Desulfurobacterium sp. TC5-1: one gene and its partner. The protein of the gene in region 2 interacts with the protein of the main gene of each other region in a pairwise test. Links are inferred from orthologs where the notes say so. Each region holds a gene or a part of one and is shown on either strand. Other genes may lie near its edges. The genes, in order: hfq and rho.

Evidence for each region.
Region 1: the proteins of rho (region 2) and hfq interact in binary tests that used the Escherichia coli proteins (3 or more experiments, as listed by UniProt). The link is inferred for Desulfurobacterium sp. TC5-1 from one-to-one orthologs.

Annotation. Positions count from the first base shown.
Region 1 is NZ_ATXC01000001.1:166,310-174,047, reverse strand. The notes cover bases 2,207-5,205. They hold hfq (RNA chaperone Hfq), read right to left. Parts: upstream 3,816-5,205; coding sequence 3,597-3,815; downstream 2,207-3,596. Other genes in these bases: H153_RS0100860 (lysophospholipid acyltransferase family protein), read right to left, coding at 4,705-5,205; miaA (tRNA (adenosine(37)-N6)-dimethylallyltransferase MiaA), read right to left, coding at 3,812-4,726; hflX (GTPase HflX), read right to left, coding at 2,494-3,588; H153_RS0100880 (hypothetical protein), read left to right, coding at 2,207-2,505. Also shown: porA (2-ketoisovalerate ferredoxin oxidoreductase subunit alpha), read right to left, coding at 1-155; H153_RS0100900 (4Fe-4S dicluster-binding protein), read right to left, coding at 158-472; H153_RS0100895 (2-oxoacid:acceptor oxidoreductase family protein), read right to left, coding at 469-1,035; recombination mediator RecR, read right to left, coding at 1,035-1,640; H153_RS0100885 (YbaB/EbfC family nucleoid-associated protein), read right to left, coding at 1,637-1,966; more of H153_RS0100880, read left to right, coding at 2,104-2,206; more of H153_RS0100860, read right to left, coding at 5,206-5,592; lpxK (tetraacyldisaccharide 4'-kinase), read right to left, coding at 5,510-6,619; H153_RS0100850 (glycosyltransferase N-terminal domain-containing protein), read right to left, coding at 6,616-7,738. UniProt on the Escherichia coli protein: RNA chaperone that binds small regulatory RNA (sRNAs) and mRNAs to facilitate mRNA translational regulation in response to envelope stress, environmental stress and changes in metabolite concentrations.
Region 2 is NZ_ATXC01000001.1:1,138,774-1,146,476, reverse strand. Bases 3,142-6,105 are described here. They hold rho (transcription termination factor Rho), read right to left. Parts: upstream 5,276-6,105; coding sequence 4,007-5,275; downstream 3,142-4,006. Other genes in these bases: tatC (twin-arginine translocase subunit TatC), read right to left, coding at 5,374-6,105; gmhA (D-sedoheptulose 7-phosphate isomerase), read right to left, coding at 3,424-3,996; H153_RS0105875 (2-amino-3,7-dideoxy-D-threo-hept-6-ulosonate synthase), read right to left, coding at 3,142-3,326. Outside these bases: cysS (cysteine--tRNA ligase), read left to right, coding at 379-1,800; H153_RS10170 (hypothetical protein), read left to right, coding at 1,802-1,972; H153_RS0105880 (gamma carbonic anhydrase family protein), read left to right, coding at 1,988-2,503; more of H153_RS0105875, read right to left, coding at 2,529-3,141; tatA (twin-arginine translocase TatA/TatE family subunit), read right to left, coding at 6,127-6,363; trpA (tryptophan synthase subunit alpha), read right to left, coding at 6,375-7,160; H153_RS0105845 (DedA family protein), read right to left, coding at 7,135-7,703. UniProt on the Escherichia coli protein: Facilitates transcription termination by a mechanism that involves Rho binding to the nascent RNA, activation of Rho's RNA-dependent ATPase activity, and release of the mRNA from the DNA template.

The DNA of each region.
Region 1 (7,738 bases), 970 kb from region 2 along the record:
GCCACAAAGTCTGCAAAAAAGTGCATCATCTCAGTCTGAGGTGTAATAGGATACGCTGCAACAACATCAGGGTTTATCTGCCTTAAAGCTTCAGCTGCCGCCATGTTACCTGAATAGGGAACAACTTTTCTCTCTTCAATTATCGTAACCGCCATAATTAGTCCTCCTCACGAAACAGATATTCCGGTTTCATTACAAGCGCCTTCTTAGACTCATCATCTCCCTTGCTCTTAGGACACTCATGAGCACAAATACCACAACCTTTGCAGTGGTCATAATCTATACCAACCACCTTCTTATCTTTAACAATAATTGAGCTATCCGGACAGAAAACCCAACAAATCATGCAGTCTATACAGTTTTCTCTGTTGAAAACCGGTCTCCAGGCACGCCATTCGCCTGTTTTATACTCAGCACTGTTTCCAGGCTCTGTTATAAGAGCACCTATCTCTAAATCTTTCCAGCCTTTCATTCTCCTTTTACCTCCTTGTAAGCTCTCTCAAGGGCTCTGAGGTTAGCCTCAAGAAGCTCCTTTGAGACTTTTTTACCAAAAGTGGCTTTAATATCCTCTTTAACACTATCAAGAGAAACGAGATTCTGAATGACCTTAACAAGTGCCCCGAGCATGGGAACGTTCATGAAGGGCTTTCCAAACTCTTCCATTGCAATTGCACTTGCGTTAACAGTGAAGATTTTTCTTCCCTCTATGTTGAGCATGCTTCTTATTTCTTGAGGAGTTTTATCGGTATTTATAACAAGCACTGCATCCTCAGAAGTTCCTTCAAGTATTGGAACTGTTTTTAAAAGTGTAGGGTCAACAACCACTACAATGTCTGGATGCAGAACAAGACAGTGGAGCGTGATTGGATTTTCAGAAACTCTGTTGAAACTTCTTAAAGGTGCACCTGCCCTTTCAGCACCGTAATCTGGAGCACTTTGGGCATACTTGCCTTCTCTAATAGCAGAACTTGCAAGGATTTTTGAAGCGGTTACCGCTCCCTGACCACCTCTGGCGTGCCATCTGATTTCTATCATCAGTCTCCTCCGGTTATAAGTTTCATATCCTCAAATGAACGTTTTAACGTAAGCTCATCAGCCATATCTATAGTTCCACCGTAAGGTATTCCATAAGCTATACGATATATTTTAATATTTTTTCCGGTAAGCCTATCTATTATAAACTTCGCGGTTGCTTCACCTTCAACGGTAGGATTAAGAGCTATTATTACCTCTTTAACGTTGTGTTTCTTTATCCTGCCGAAAAGTTCCCTTATTCTGATATCGTCAGGACCGATATTTTCAAGGGGAGAAATAACACCACCCAAAACGTGATAGACACCCTTAAATTCCCCAAGCTTCTCAATGGAAACAGCATCCCTTGGCTGTTCTACAACACAGATAACAGACTTATTTCTGCCATCATCTGAACAGATAGAACATAAATCTGTCATAGAGGGAAGGCCACACTCCCGACAGGATTTCAACCTGTCTAATTCTTTTAAAGCATTAACAATCCGAAGTTTATCATTCTCTGGAAGCTTAGATAGTGAAAGCACTGCCCTTTCCGCAGCCCTTTCGCTTATTCCAGGAACGGAAGCTAAAAACTCAACAACTATCCCGAGAGTTTCAGGATATATCAAAACAGACCTCCAAGATCTATTCCAAGGCCGCCTGTAATTTTCTTCATCTCTTTTTCCATCGTTTCGTTGGCCTTATCAATAGCCTGATTTGCAGCAACAACAATCATATCTCCAAGCATCTCAACATCACCATCTTTAACAACTTCAGGCGAAATTTCAACACTAACAAGCCTTCCGGTGCCTTTAACAGTAACTTCAACAACACCACCAGCGCTGCCCTTAAACTCCATCTCCTCAATCTCTTTCTTCATCTTTTCAGCCTGCTTCTGCAGCTGCCTGGCCATCTTCATAAGATTACCCATGTTACCCATACCACCTTTAAACATTAAAAAACCTCCCGTTCTCAATAAAATAAGCGCACTCTAATTGTAAAAAATTTGTAAAAACTTCACAAGGAAAAAGTGCAGGAAGAACCGTTTTTTCACTATATTTATTTTAAACAAGAAATGCTGGAGAAAATGTCATGGAAACAACGATAAAGCCAAAAGCACCCATAAGAAGGTTCGACATATTTGCAGAGTGGAACAGGATTAAAGGCATTAAGGAGTTGAAACTTGATCCTGAAGATGCAAAATCTTACGGTCTTGCCGTTGCAGAAGTGGTAGCAGCGAGAAAATTTTACGGACACAGAACAAAGTACAGAGGAGCAACAAGAGAATACATAGAGAAACATGAAGGTACACCATGGTGGCGGAAGATGGCATCACCTGCCGAATTTGATGAAAAGATCGTGGAAAGAATGGGAAAAGAGTTCTATGAAAAGGTATTTTCAAAAAAGATAGAAGAGGCTTACAGAGAAGGTAAGGACTACATGGACATAAGAGACTCTCTCAGAAAAGAGTGGAACGAACTTTTAAAAAGATAGATTTTTAATCATCTTTTCTATCTTTTTAAGAAAACGGCCAACACCCTCTCCCGTCTTTGCAGATAGAAAAACGGGGTTTTCACACCTTTTTACCCTTCCAGCAACTATCAATCTGAACGTTTCTTCATCACCTTCAACAAGGTCTATCTTGTTAAAAACTGTTATTCTTGGTTTTTCAGATGCTCCTATCTCTTTCAGTATGTTTTCAACTGCATCTGACTCACTTTCAAGATTGGAAGATGTGATATCGTAAACAACCACAACAATGTTTGAGTTTGTCACTTCCTGAAGAGTGGCCTTGAAAGAAGCTATCAACTCGTGGGGAATATCCTTTATAAATCCAACAGTATCTGTGATAAGAACCTTTTTATTTATACTTTTAAGGAAAATCCTGCCTGTTCTCGTATCAAGCGTAGCAAAAGGAATATCTTTTATAAATACCTCTTCCCCTGTAAGTCTTCTAACAAGAGTTGATTTTCCAACATTCGTATAGCCTGCTACTGCAACGGTTACAAGACCACTCCTTTTCCGCCTTTCGGTAAAGAGAGAACGCCTCTTTGAGTATTTTTCTATCTCCCTTTTAAGGAAATGAACCCTCTGCCTTATAGCTCTTGACTCTGTTTCCAATATCGTTTCTCCAGGTCCCCTTGTCCCTATCCCACCGCCAAGCCTTGAAAGTTCCTTACCTTTCCCTCTCAACCTTGAAAGCTGATGGTAGCACTTTGCCAATTCAACCTGAATCTTTGCCTCTTTGGTCCTTGCCCTCTCGGCAAAAATCTCAAGGATAATCTCGGTCCTGTCCCTAACTTTTAAACCGGTAATTCTTTCTATGTTTCTCACCTGAGAAGGTGAAAGGTTGTGGTAAGCAACGATAAGAGAGGCATCTTTTTCTTCTGCAAGCCTTTTTAACTCCTCTATTTTCCCTTTTCCCGCGTAGGTAGAAGGAACAAACGACCGGCGGCGCTGGACAACAGAATCTACAACCCTGTAGCCTAAAGCCTCTACAAGGCCGGACAGTTCTTCAATATCCGCCTGTTCACCGTGTCTGATAACAGAAAGCAGTATGACCTTTTCTATATCCACTCACCTTCTTAAAAGAGATTTTTAACGGGTCTTGATGGTACTATCGTTGCAATTGAATGTTTATAAACAAGTTGCTGACTGTCCCCTTCTTCAAGAATAATGGTAAACTGATCAAAGTAGGTGATAACACCCTGTAGTCTCGTTCCCCTGGCAAGGAAAACACTTACCGGAATTCTCTCTTTCCTTAACCTGTTTAAAAAAGCATCCTGAACCTTAACGGCATTCATAAAGCGCCTCCCTTATTTAAATCACTCTTTATGATATTAATTACTTCTTCTTCCTGCACTTCAGAAAGATTAATCCATTTAAAGCCTTTCTCTTTTCTGAACCAGGTAAACTGTCTCTTTGCAAACTGCCGCGTCCGCCTTTTAAGATTCCTGACAGCTTCTTCAAGCGAAACTTTTCCTTCAATATAGGGCAACATCTCTTTATAGCCAAGAGCCTGAAAAGCAGTTATATCTTTTCCATAAGAGAGTAACTTTTTAGCCTCTTCAATAAGTCCCCTCTCAATCTGGGAATCAACCCTGTCATTTATCCGCCTGTAAAGTTCGTCCCTGTTACGGTAGAGAAAATAACCGTAAAAGTCGTAACGAGGCTTTTCTGGAAGTTTAAACGATGAAAGGGGTTTCCCTGTAAGTTCGTAAACCTCCAAAGCCCTTACAATCCGCTTCCTGTCGGTGCTGTGAATTTTTAAAGCATATTCAGGGTCTATCTTCTTTAAACGGCTGTAAAGTTCCTCCGTTGAAAATTTACTCAGCTTCTTTCTCACCTTTTCATCTGCCGAAGGAACAGGTGAAAGACCGAAAAGAAGCGCCCGTATATAAAATCCAGTGCCTCCAACAATCAACGGAAACTTCCCCCTTGACCTTATTTCCCTTATGGCCTTATCAGCCTCCCTCACAAAGTCCGCAACAGAAAAATACTCATCGGGGCGGAGAACATCTATAAGGTAATGGGGAATGCCATCCATCTTGTCCCTTGAAATCTTATCTGTCCCGATATCAAGCTCTCTGTAAACCTGCATAGAATCGGCACTGATTATCTCTCCACCAATAGCCTTTGCAAGCTTTATAGAGAAATCGGTCTTTCCTGCAGCGGTCGGTCCCGTTATAACAATCAGAGGTTTTTCTCTTTCCATTTTTTAAACTCCGGCGAATTGCTCCATCTTCTATGGCTCCAGAACCACTGCTCTGGCCTCTTTTTAACCGCCATCTCTATCCAATCCGAATAAACTTTCGTAAGCTCCTCAACACTTCTACCTTCTGGATAAATAGGTTTATGTACCTCAAACGTATAACTGTTATCCGGCTCCATATAGCAAAAGGCTGGAATTACAGGCTTACCGGTTTTAACGCTTAAAACAGCTGCACCTTTATTAACAAAGGTGTCTCTCCCTAAAAACCTAACAAGCACACCGTCCTTTTCCTTTGGACGTTGGTCAAGCAAAATACCTATAAAGCGCTTCCTTTTTAAATCCTTTATTATTTCAATGACATTTCCAGTAGGAATAACCTTTATGTTCCAGTGGTTTCTTATGGTGTTTACCATCTCATTCACATAAAGGTTTTTTAAAGGCTTGGCAACGACTGACAATCTTCCCCTGCTAACGTGGGAAAACCAGCCACCAAGAAGCTCCCAATTGCCAATATGGGCGGTAAGAAGTATTCCACCATCAAGGGCGATAAGTTCATCCATAGAGATGGTGCTCTCCTTTCTCAAAGAAAGAATAGAATCAAGAAACTTAAACGAATAGTTTTCGGAACGGAAAAAGTCAACACTGCACTTTACGAAGGTTTTAAAAGCTTCCTTCCCAACAGAAACTGGCATTCCCACGAACCTGAGATTCTCCTCTGAAACCTTTTTGACGCGGGGATAAGAATAGAAAAAAGAAGCCAAAGAATCTGCAATGCTTAAAGCTCTATCACGGGAAAATTTCCTTAAAAACTTTTCCTTCAGCAATCTGAGAAGCAGATACTCCATCCGGTAAGAAAGCTTTTTGTTCATCCTTTTCCTCATGCTTTTCAACGTTCTTAATCCTGTTAACGATAAACTCCTTAAGCCCGAAAACCTCAACATTTAAGACGGGAAACTTGAAAGGCAACCTTCCCTTTAGCTTTACAGCATCCTTTTCCGTCGTAACAAGGTTAGGATATTTACGTAATTTTTCAATATCATCATCGGTATAAACATAATGGTCAGGAAAAGCAAAGACTCTTTCAACATCAAATCCTTCGACTTTAAGCATTTCAACAAACTGCTCAGGATTTCCTATACCGCAGAAAGCGTTAATATCCTTTGGCGGCGGTGATGTTTCTGAAAAATTCTCATCCAGCCAGTTTTTGAACATTTGATGGGCTCTGAAAACAGGTTTTCTAAAAGTCTTTAAATAAAGCTCAATTGAGTTCACCTTTTCAACGGAAGCAAGATTTGACCGGGAAAGAACAAAACAGTGTGCCCTTTCAAGGGCCGAAACCGGTTCCCTCAACGTGCCAAGAGGAAGACAGTGATTGCCGCCGAACGGATTAAAAGGATCAACGACAACAATATTAACAGTGGCTTCTATTTTTAACTGCTGAAATCCATCATCAAGAACAGCAATATTGGCACCTTTCTCGACGGCAAAATCTATCCCTTTTAATCTATCCTTGCTGACAACTACTCTAAAACCTCTCCTAACAAAGATTGCCGCTTCATCACCAAACCTATCGGCATTTTCAGAGGCAAACAGAGGACCCCTCTCGCTGCCGCCGTACCCCCTCATAACAATTACAGGGGAAAAGCCAATATCCTCAAGCATTCTGTATATGAACTCCACGAGGGGTGTTTTTCCCGCACCGCCGGCAACTATGTTTCCAACAGATATAACGGGAATTGGTGGAACGACTTTTGTTAAAATTCCGTTCCGGTAAAGATCTGCCCTTGCGGAAGAGATAAAACAGTAAATCCTGGACAGGATATAGAAAACAGGATACAGTAAAATCCATCCTTTTTCTCTTTTAAAAACCTTTCTTCTGATTTCCTCAAGCCTCAAGCAAAAACCTCTTTCAAAATTCTTTCAGTAACGCCTTTTTCTCTTTCTAAAAGCTTTTTACCACAAAGGCCAATGCGATATCTAAACTCATCGTTATTAAGCAACAGGCTAATTTTATCAAAAAGATTTTCAGAAGATGCAAAGATAATACATTCCTTAACTTTTGAAATCACATCACGAAAGTGGGAATAGTAAGGTCCTACAATAACAGGAATGGCGGAAACCATAGGCTCTAAAGGATTGTGCCCGCCAATCCTCTCATTAAATGTTCCACCTATAACGGCAACATCGGCAATACTGTAAAAACCGGGAAGCTCACCAACGGTATCCACAATGTAAAAGTCCACATCAGACGGTACTTTAGCAGACTGTGTCCTTAAAACAGATCTTCCGGGAAGAAGCGATATAAGGTTTTCAGCTCTTCCAATGTGTCTTGGCACAACAACCGTTAAAATCTCTGGAAACAATTTTTTTAATTTCCTGTGAACCTCTCCTGCAAGCTCCTCCTCACCTTCGTGTGTACTTCCCCAGACAACAATGGGATACCGACTTCCTATACTGACTTCAACAGGCTCAGGCGCCCTTACACTATCAAACTTTAAATCTCCAACAACTTTAACATCAAAAAATCCAAGTTTTTGTGCTTTTTCAGCATCTTCCTGCGTTCTGGCAAGAAAAACAGAAGACCTGAAAATATCACTTAAAAGAAACGAAAACCGTTTATAGAGAGAAAAGCTTCTTTCCGTTATCTTTCCGCTAACAAAGTAGATCTCTACCCCCTGTTCAAGGGCTGAAGTTAAAAGGGAAGGCCACACTTCAGTTTCATAAATTAGCAACTTTTTCACGCCAAGTCGCTTAACAAAATAGTCTGTAAAAGGCTTAACGTCCGGGGGAATCACATGGACAGGAACATCCGGAAAAATTTTTGAAGCCCTATCTGCACCATAATCGGTAAAGGTTGTGACAACTGCCCTATCCCTCAATCGCTCTATAAGAGGCCTTGCCGAATTGACCTCACCGATACTTGCACAGTGAATCCAGGTATCCCTGCCATCAATGTTAGACGGGAAAGAAGAAAAACGTCTCTTAACAGAAAAACCGCCCCTCTTTTTAGAAATA
Region 2 (7,703 bases):
CAGGTGGACAGCACGTTAACAAAACAGACTCAGCCGTTAGAATAACCCATCTACCGACAGGTATTGTCGTTACATGCCAGAGTGAACGTTCACAGATACAGAACAGAATGAGAGCGATGAAAATACTGAAGGCAAGACTCTTTGAACTTGAGATGAGGAAGAGAGAGGAAAAATTGGCCCAGGCAAAAGGGGAGCACAAAGAGATATCTTGGGGTAACCAGATACGCTCCTACGTTTTCCAGCCGTACCAGATGGTGAAAGACCACAGAACGGGCATAGAAACATCAAACATAAACGCCGTGATGGACGGTGATATAGATATGTTTATAGAAGGATATCTCAAGCAGAAAGCAGAAGCGGCAAAGTAGGGAGAGAACGATGATAAAGGTTTACAATACCCTTACCGAAAAGAAAGAAGAATTTATCCCTCTTGAGAAAAACAGAATCAAAATGTATGTGTGCGGTCCAACGGTGTATGACGATGCTCATATTGGGCACGCAAGGAGTGCCGTGGTTTTTGACGTCATAAGAAGATGGTTTGAACACAGAGGCTACAGCGTTATTTTTGTCAGAAACTACACCGATGTTGACGACAAGATAATAAAAAGGGCAAATGAGAAAGGCGTGCCATGGAAAGAGATATCTGAAAAGTACATAAAATCATTTGAAGAGGATATGGCCGCACTCAATGTAAAAGAGCCCACCTTTAAACCAAAAGTCACCGAGCACATTCCTGAAATCATAGAGATGGTAAAAGGATTGATAGAAAAAGGGCACGCATACGAAGCCGACGGTGATGTTTACTTTGCAGTAGAAACATTCCCTGAATATGGGAAGCTGTCAAAAAGGAAGATTGACGAACTTATGGCCGGCGCAAGAATAGCACCCGGAGAAAAGAAACGGAATCCTCTTGACTTTGCGCTCTGGAAGAAATCAAAAGAAGGAGAACCTGCATGGGACTCACCGTGGGGAAAGGGGAGACCCGGCTGGCACATAGAATGTTCCGCCATGTCCATGAAATACCTGGGCGAAATGATGGACATTCACGGAGGAGGACTTGACCTCATATTTCCGCATCACGAAAACGAAATTGCACAATCCGAAAGCTACACCGGAAAGCCGTTTGTAAAGTACTGGATGCACAATGGTTTTGTAATGGTAAATAGCGAAAAGATGAGCAAATCTCTCGGAAACTTTTTCACAATAAAAGAAATACTAAAAGATTTTTCACCGGATGTTTTAAGATTTTTCCTCGTATCAACGCACTACCGTAGCCCCATAGACTTTTCATTTGAGAGGCTAAAAGAGGCCAAAGCAGCCTTTGACAGGATTAAAAACTTTCTCAATGCTAAATCTGTAATAAAAAACGTACAGGAAGAAGGAAAAGGTGGTGCTCCTGTTGACGTTGAAAAATACAGGAAGGCATTTAACGAAGCTATGGACGATGACTTCAATACGGCAAAAGCATTGGGTATTCTCTTTGAAATGATAAAAGAGACAAACATACTGAAAGATAGCATCGTCAAAAAACAGAAAGCAACCACCGAAGAAAAAGAATCAATACTCGCAGCTGTATCGTTTGTTAGAGAGGTAATGAAAATTTTTGGCTTCAAACTTGAAGAAGAAAAATCAACAAACAACTTAGAAGATGAACTTATAAAGCTCTTGATAGATATAAGACAGCAGCTTAGAAAAGAGAAAAAATTCAAACTCGCAGATGAAATCAGGGATAGACTTAAGCAGATGGGAATAGTCTTAGAGGACTTACCCAGTGGAACGGTTTACCGTAAGGGGGAATGAAATGGGAATCTACGACAGAGACTACTACAGGGAAAAGCAGAGGGAAGAAGATAAAGAGCTCACGTTTTACAGGAAATTTGCTGTTTTCATGAAGTGGCTCTTAATAGTTTCCGCTATCTTTTCATTTATAATTTGGCTGCTTGCCGTATTCACCAGGGGAAGCGGCTATTAATGGAGGATAACGGCTATGATAATAAAACCGTTTAAAGGGATGAATCCAGAAATTGGAGAGAGGGTTTTCATTGCTGAAGATGCGGTAATCATCGGGGACGTTAAGATAGGTGATGACAGCAGCATCTGGTACGGAACGATAATAAGGGGTGATGTGAATTACATTAGAATAGGAAAATGCACTTCTGTTCAGGATGGAACGGTAATTCATGTTACCAACAAGACCGCACCAACAATTGTTGGAAACTATGTTACCATAGGACATGCTGTAAAACTCCACGGTTGCGAAATAAAGGACAATTGCCTGATAGGAATTGGGGCGATAATTCTTGATAATGTCGTTATAAACAAAAACTCGATAGTTGCAGCCGGAACCATTGTTCCCCCAAGGAAAGAATTTCCTCCAAACAGTTTGATAATGGGATTTCCTGCAAAAGTCGTTAGAACACTGTCTGAGGAAGAGATAAAAGGATTGAAAGAGCACGCACTCAGATATGTTGAATATAAGAATGAATATTTAAGCGAAAAATAGAAAAGGCGCCTTAAGGCGCCTCTCATTAACCTTCTAAAACTTTTGCAGCTTCTTTTGCCGTTTTTCCTTCATGAACGATGAGAGAAATAGCCCTGACTATTTTTTCAGGATCTTCATGCTGGAATGCGTTTCTTCCGATAGAAACACCAGCACCACCTGCCTTCATTGCACCTTCAACCATTTCGAGAATTTCCATATCATTGCTCATCTTTGGACCACCTGCAATAACAACGGGAATAGGGCAGCCTTCAACAACCTTCCTGAACGTTTCCGTATCGCCCGTATAGGCAACTTTAACAATATCGGCTCCAAGCTCAGCCGCAACCCTGGCACAGTGGGCAACAACATCAGGGTCAAAGGGATTTTTTATTCCTTCGCCCCTCGCGTACATCATCGCAATTAACGGCATTCCCCACTCAAGGCAGCTTTCCGCTATTGCTCCAAAATCTTCTAACATCTTATCTTCATTTATATCACCAAGATTAACATGAACAGAGACACCGTCAGCACCTATTTTTATCGCTTCTTCAACAGAGCAAACGATAACTTTTGTGTTGGGCTTTGGTGAAAGTGAAGTACTGGCAGAAAGGTGAATAATCAGGCCAACGTCTTTTCCCCTCTTTCTGTGACCGTGTCTTACAAGTCCCTTGTGAATGATGATTGCATTAGCACCGCCGTTGGCCACTTTATCTATAGATTCCCTTATGTTAATGATCCCGGGGATTGGTCCCATTGAAACGCCGTGATCCATCGGAATTATAACGGTCTTTCCCGTCTCTCTGTTTATTATTCTTTCAAGTCTTATAGCCTTTCCTATCTTCATTTCTTTCCTCCAGACAGTAAATCGTTTGAAGGGAAATTATACCACTCTTTTTTTAATAAAGTATAAGCTCCAGAGGTAAGAAAAAACGGGGGAAAGTTTATCGCCCAAACAGGGATTTCTCTATAAAATCACACAAGACATGTCCGATAGTTATGTGTACCTCCTGAATTCGCGGCGTCGAAAACGACTTGACAACTACTGGATAATCCACCAGGTCCTTCAATCTACCACCATCTTTTCCGAGAAACCCAACTGTTAATATACCTTTCTCCTTGGCCTTCATAACTGCACGAATTACATTCTCCGAATTGCCACTGGTACTGATACCTATTAAAACGTCATTCTCACTGCCTAAGGCTTCCACCTGCCTCTCAAAGATAGCGTCAAATCCAAAATCGTTACCAACGGCCGTCAGGATAGACGTATCTGTGGTAAGGGCCACCGCCGGAAGAGCTCTCCTATCAAGCAGAAATCTTCCAACAAGCTCAGCTGCTATGTGCTGAGAATCAGCTGCACTTCCACCGTTACCGCATAAAAGAATCTTTCCGCCATTTCTTATTCTTTCTACAACTTTAGAAAAAATTAGAAAGAGATACTCTTTATTTTCTTCAATAAAATTCCTTTTCAGGTCAGCACTTTCAAGAAATGAATAGTATATAAGCTCTTTCATAGCAGCTCCATCAGGCGTTCATAGCCTTCAGGAAATCTTCGTTTGTCTTGTATTTCCTCAGTTTCTCAAGCAGAAATTCCATAGCCTCCACAGGCGCCATAGAGGTAAGGAGCCTCCTTAATATCCAGACCCTGTTTAATTCCCAATCGGAAAGCAGAAGCTCCTCTTTCCTTGTTCCAGACTTTTGTATGTTTATAGCAGGGAAAATTCTCCTTTCAACAAGCTGTCTATCAAGGACAATTTCCATATTACCGGTACCTTTAAACTCTTCAAAAATAACATCATCCATACGGCTGCCTGTCTCTATAAGTGCAGTGGCAATTATCGTAAGGCTCCCCCCCTCTTCTATATTTCTTGCAGCACCAAAAAACCTCTTCGGTTTGTGGAAAGCGTGGGCGTCAATACCACCTGAAAGAATCTTTCCACTTGGTGGTGTAAGCGTGTTGTAAGCCCTTGCAAGCCTCGTTAAACTGTCAAGAAGAATAACAACATCTCTCTTATGTTCTACAAGCCTTTTAGCCTTTTCAATCACTATCTCAGCAACCTGAGCGTGTCTCTCAGGCGGTTCGTCAAATGTTGAACTTATAACCTCGTCAGCAAGCGTGTTTCTTTTCATATCGGTAACTTCTTCGGGACGCTCATCTATAAGCAGAATAATCAAATAAGTGTCAGGATCGTTCGTTTTGATAGCATTTGCAAGCTTCTGAAGAAGAACCGTTTTTCCTGCCCTTGGAGGTGCAACTATCAGGCCTCTCTGTCCTTTTCCAACAGGCGTTATAAGGTCTATCACTCTGGTGGAAAGCTCTTCCGGGACGGTTTCAAGCCTGAATCTCTCTGTAGGATGCAGGGGTGTCAAATTATCAAAATTTGGCCTTGTTTTCGCTTTAGAGAGAGGTTCCCAGTTTACAGCATCAACTTTTAAAAGCGCAAAGTATTTCTCACCCTCTTTTGGAGGCCTGACCTCGCCGGCAATAGTGTCACCTGTTCTAAGACCAAATTTCCTTATTTGAGAGGGTGAAACGTAAATATCGGTTGAATTTGGAAGATAGTTGTTCTCAGGCGACCTTAAAAATCCAAATCCATCCGGGAGCACCTCAAGAACACCTACCCTGTATATGGCGCCCCTTTTTCTCGCGTTTTCTTCAAGAATCTTAAATATCAAATCCTGTTTTTTAACAGATTTTACATCAAGACCCAGTGACTTGGCTATTTTCCTCAAATCAAAAATACTCATGTTTTGAAGTTGTTCCAGAGACAGAACCTCAGTTTCCTGAGCCATTATGCTTTTTCCTCCATCGGGTTATAAGATTTTTATTGAAATAAACACACGTAGCCCTTTCCCAACTGCCTAAAGTATTATGTTAGAAATTGGAAACATTACCCTTCCTTATTCCCGAGAACCTTTGCAACCATTATACTTAGTTCGTAAAGAAAGAGCAAAGGAACAGCCATCATTATCTGGGAAACCACATCGGGAGGTGTTAGGATAGCTGCTACTATGAATATTATTAGTATAGCAAACTTTCTATTCTTTTCAAGAAGCTTATGGTTTATAACCCCCAATTTTGCAAGAAGCCCCACAACTACAGGTAAGAGGAAAACAAACCCAAAAGCGAGAGTTAGCTGAATAACAAAAGAGATGTAGTTGCCAATTCCAATTTGAGGAACAAGGAGATTTCCCATAAATCCAAGTAAAAACCTTAAGGCAAAGGGTATCATTATGAAATAGGCAAAACAGACACCTATTGAGAAGAAGAGAAAAGAGAAAAAGAGAAAAGGAATAACGAACTTTTTCTCATGAGGGTAAAGTCCCGGCTCAATAAATTTCCAGACCTGATAGAGGATAAAAGGCATTGCAATAATCATTCCACCGAAAAAACAGATTTTAAGAGCGGTGAAAAAGGCTTCCGGAGGGGAGAAGAAAACAAGCTTTCCTTTCAAATAATCAGGGAGAGGTCTTTCAAGGAAGAGAAGAATGTCTTTCCTGAAAGGCCAGCAGATAAGGAAGCCTACAAAAATAGATATAACCGATTTAAAGAGCCTGCTCCTTAATTCTTCCAGATGGTATGTAACCGGTGCCTCTTCCGGACGAATCCTCTCCTCTGACATAAAACCACCTTTAGCTGTTGATTATGCGTCTTTTGAATCTTTAACTTTTATCTTTTCTACCTCTTCATCTCTTGTAACTTTTTTGGGTTCTTCCTTTTTCTTCTCGTCTTCATCTATGATACCGGAAGATGCCTTTCTGAACTCATTTATTGCTTTTCCCATTGACTTAGCAAGGTCTGGAAGTTTTGAGGGACCAAAGATGAGAAGAGTAATGATAAGAATAAGAATAAGCTCGTTAGTTCCAATTCCACCAAACATTGTTTCCTCCGTTAACCGTTATTTGAAGCCTCTTTTATACCATTTTTTAGCTCTCTTAACAGCTCTTCAAGTCCCAGTCTGTCCAGCTGTTCTATCTTTTTCACAACTGCACTTCCAACGACAAAACCATCAGCTGCTCCGTAAAGGCTAATTATATGTTTTTTCTTTGATATACCAAATCCAACAACAACCTTTTTCTCTGTAACTTTTTTAACTCTTTCAATATCCGCCTTTATGGAAGGATAGTCAAGCTCATCCCTGGCTCCTGTAGTTCCCGTAAGAGAAACATAGTATATAAAATCGCCGGAGACTTCTGCTATCAACTTCAACCTATCATCAGTACTCGTAGGTGCAGCAAGGAAAACAGGACTTAAGCCCTTTCTCTTTGCATACTCTGAAAAATTTTTTCCTTCTTCAGGTGGAAGGTCAGGAACAATAAATCCGTCAGCTCCAGCAGCAGCCGCATCATCTATAAACTTTTCCTCACCATAAACAAATACAGGATTATAGTAACCCATTAGAAGTATGCCTTTATCTGGAAATTCTTCTCTCAGAACAGACACAAGTTCAAAAACCTTTTCAGTGTTAGCTCCCGACTTAAGTGCCCTTTCGTGAGCTTTCTGTATTGTAGGTCCATCGGCAAGAGGATCAGAAAAAGGCATTCCAACTTCAACGACATCTGCATACTTAAGTATAATCCTGAAAAACTCAAGAGATGTATCAAAGTCAGGATCACAGGCTGTAGCATAAATTATAAGAGGTTTTTTTCCCTTAAACGCCTTTTCTATTCTTTTCATAACGTCTCCAGAAGTAATATCCTGCTAAAGATACAGCAATTAAGAGAACAGCAAAAATCTTATTGGTAATAATAATGGATAAAATTTTATCTATCAAGTCACCTACAACAAGGTAAAAGATAGCCCATAAAAAAGCTCCAACAATATTCCACAAAGTGAAAGAAATAAAAGGAACTTTAAAAGCACCCATAACGACAGGAAGTATGGAACGGAAAACAGCAATAAACCTTCCGAAAACGAGCGTTATTTCTCCCTTACTGACAACAAATTGTCTAACCTTTTCATAACTTTCAGAACCAACTTTGAACTTCCTAAGAATCTGTTTAAGCGTTCTCTCCCCGACCCAGTATCCGAAAAAATAGCTTATGGTATAGCCTGCTACCGTTCCCAAAACAACAGATAAGACAAAATTCACGGGAGAAACATATCCTCTGGCGACAAGAACACTTCCAACTATTAAAATCTTCTCCGCGGGAAAAACAAGCCCGAGCAGCAGAGCCGTCTCAAGAAACGCCCACACCCCTATTATTAACCCGGCTATGT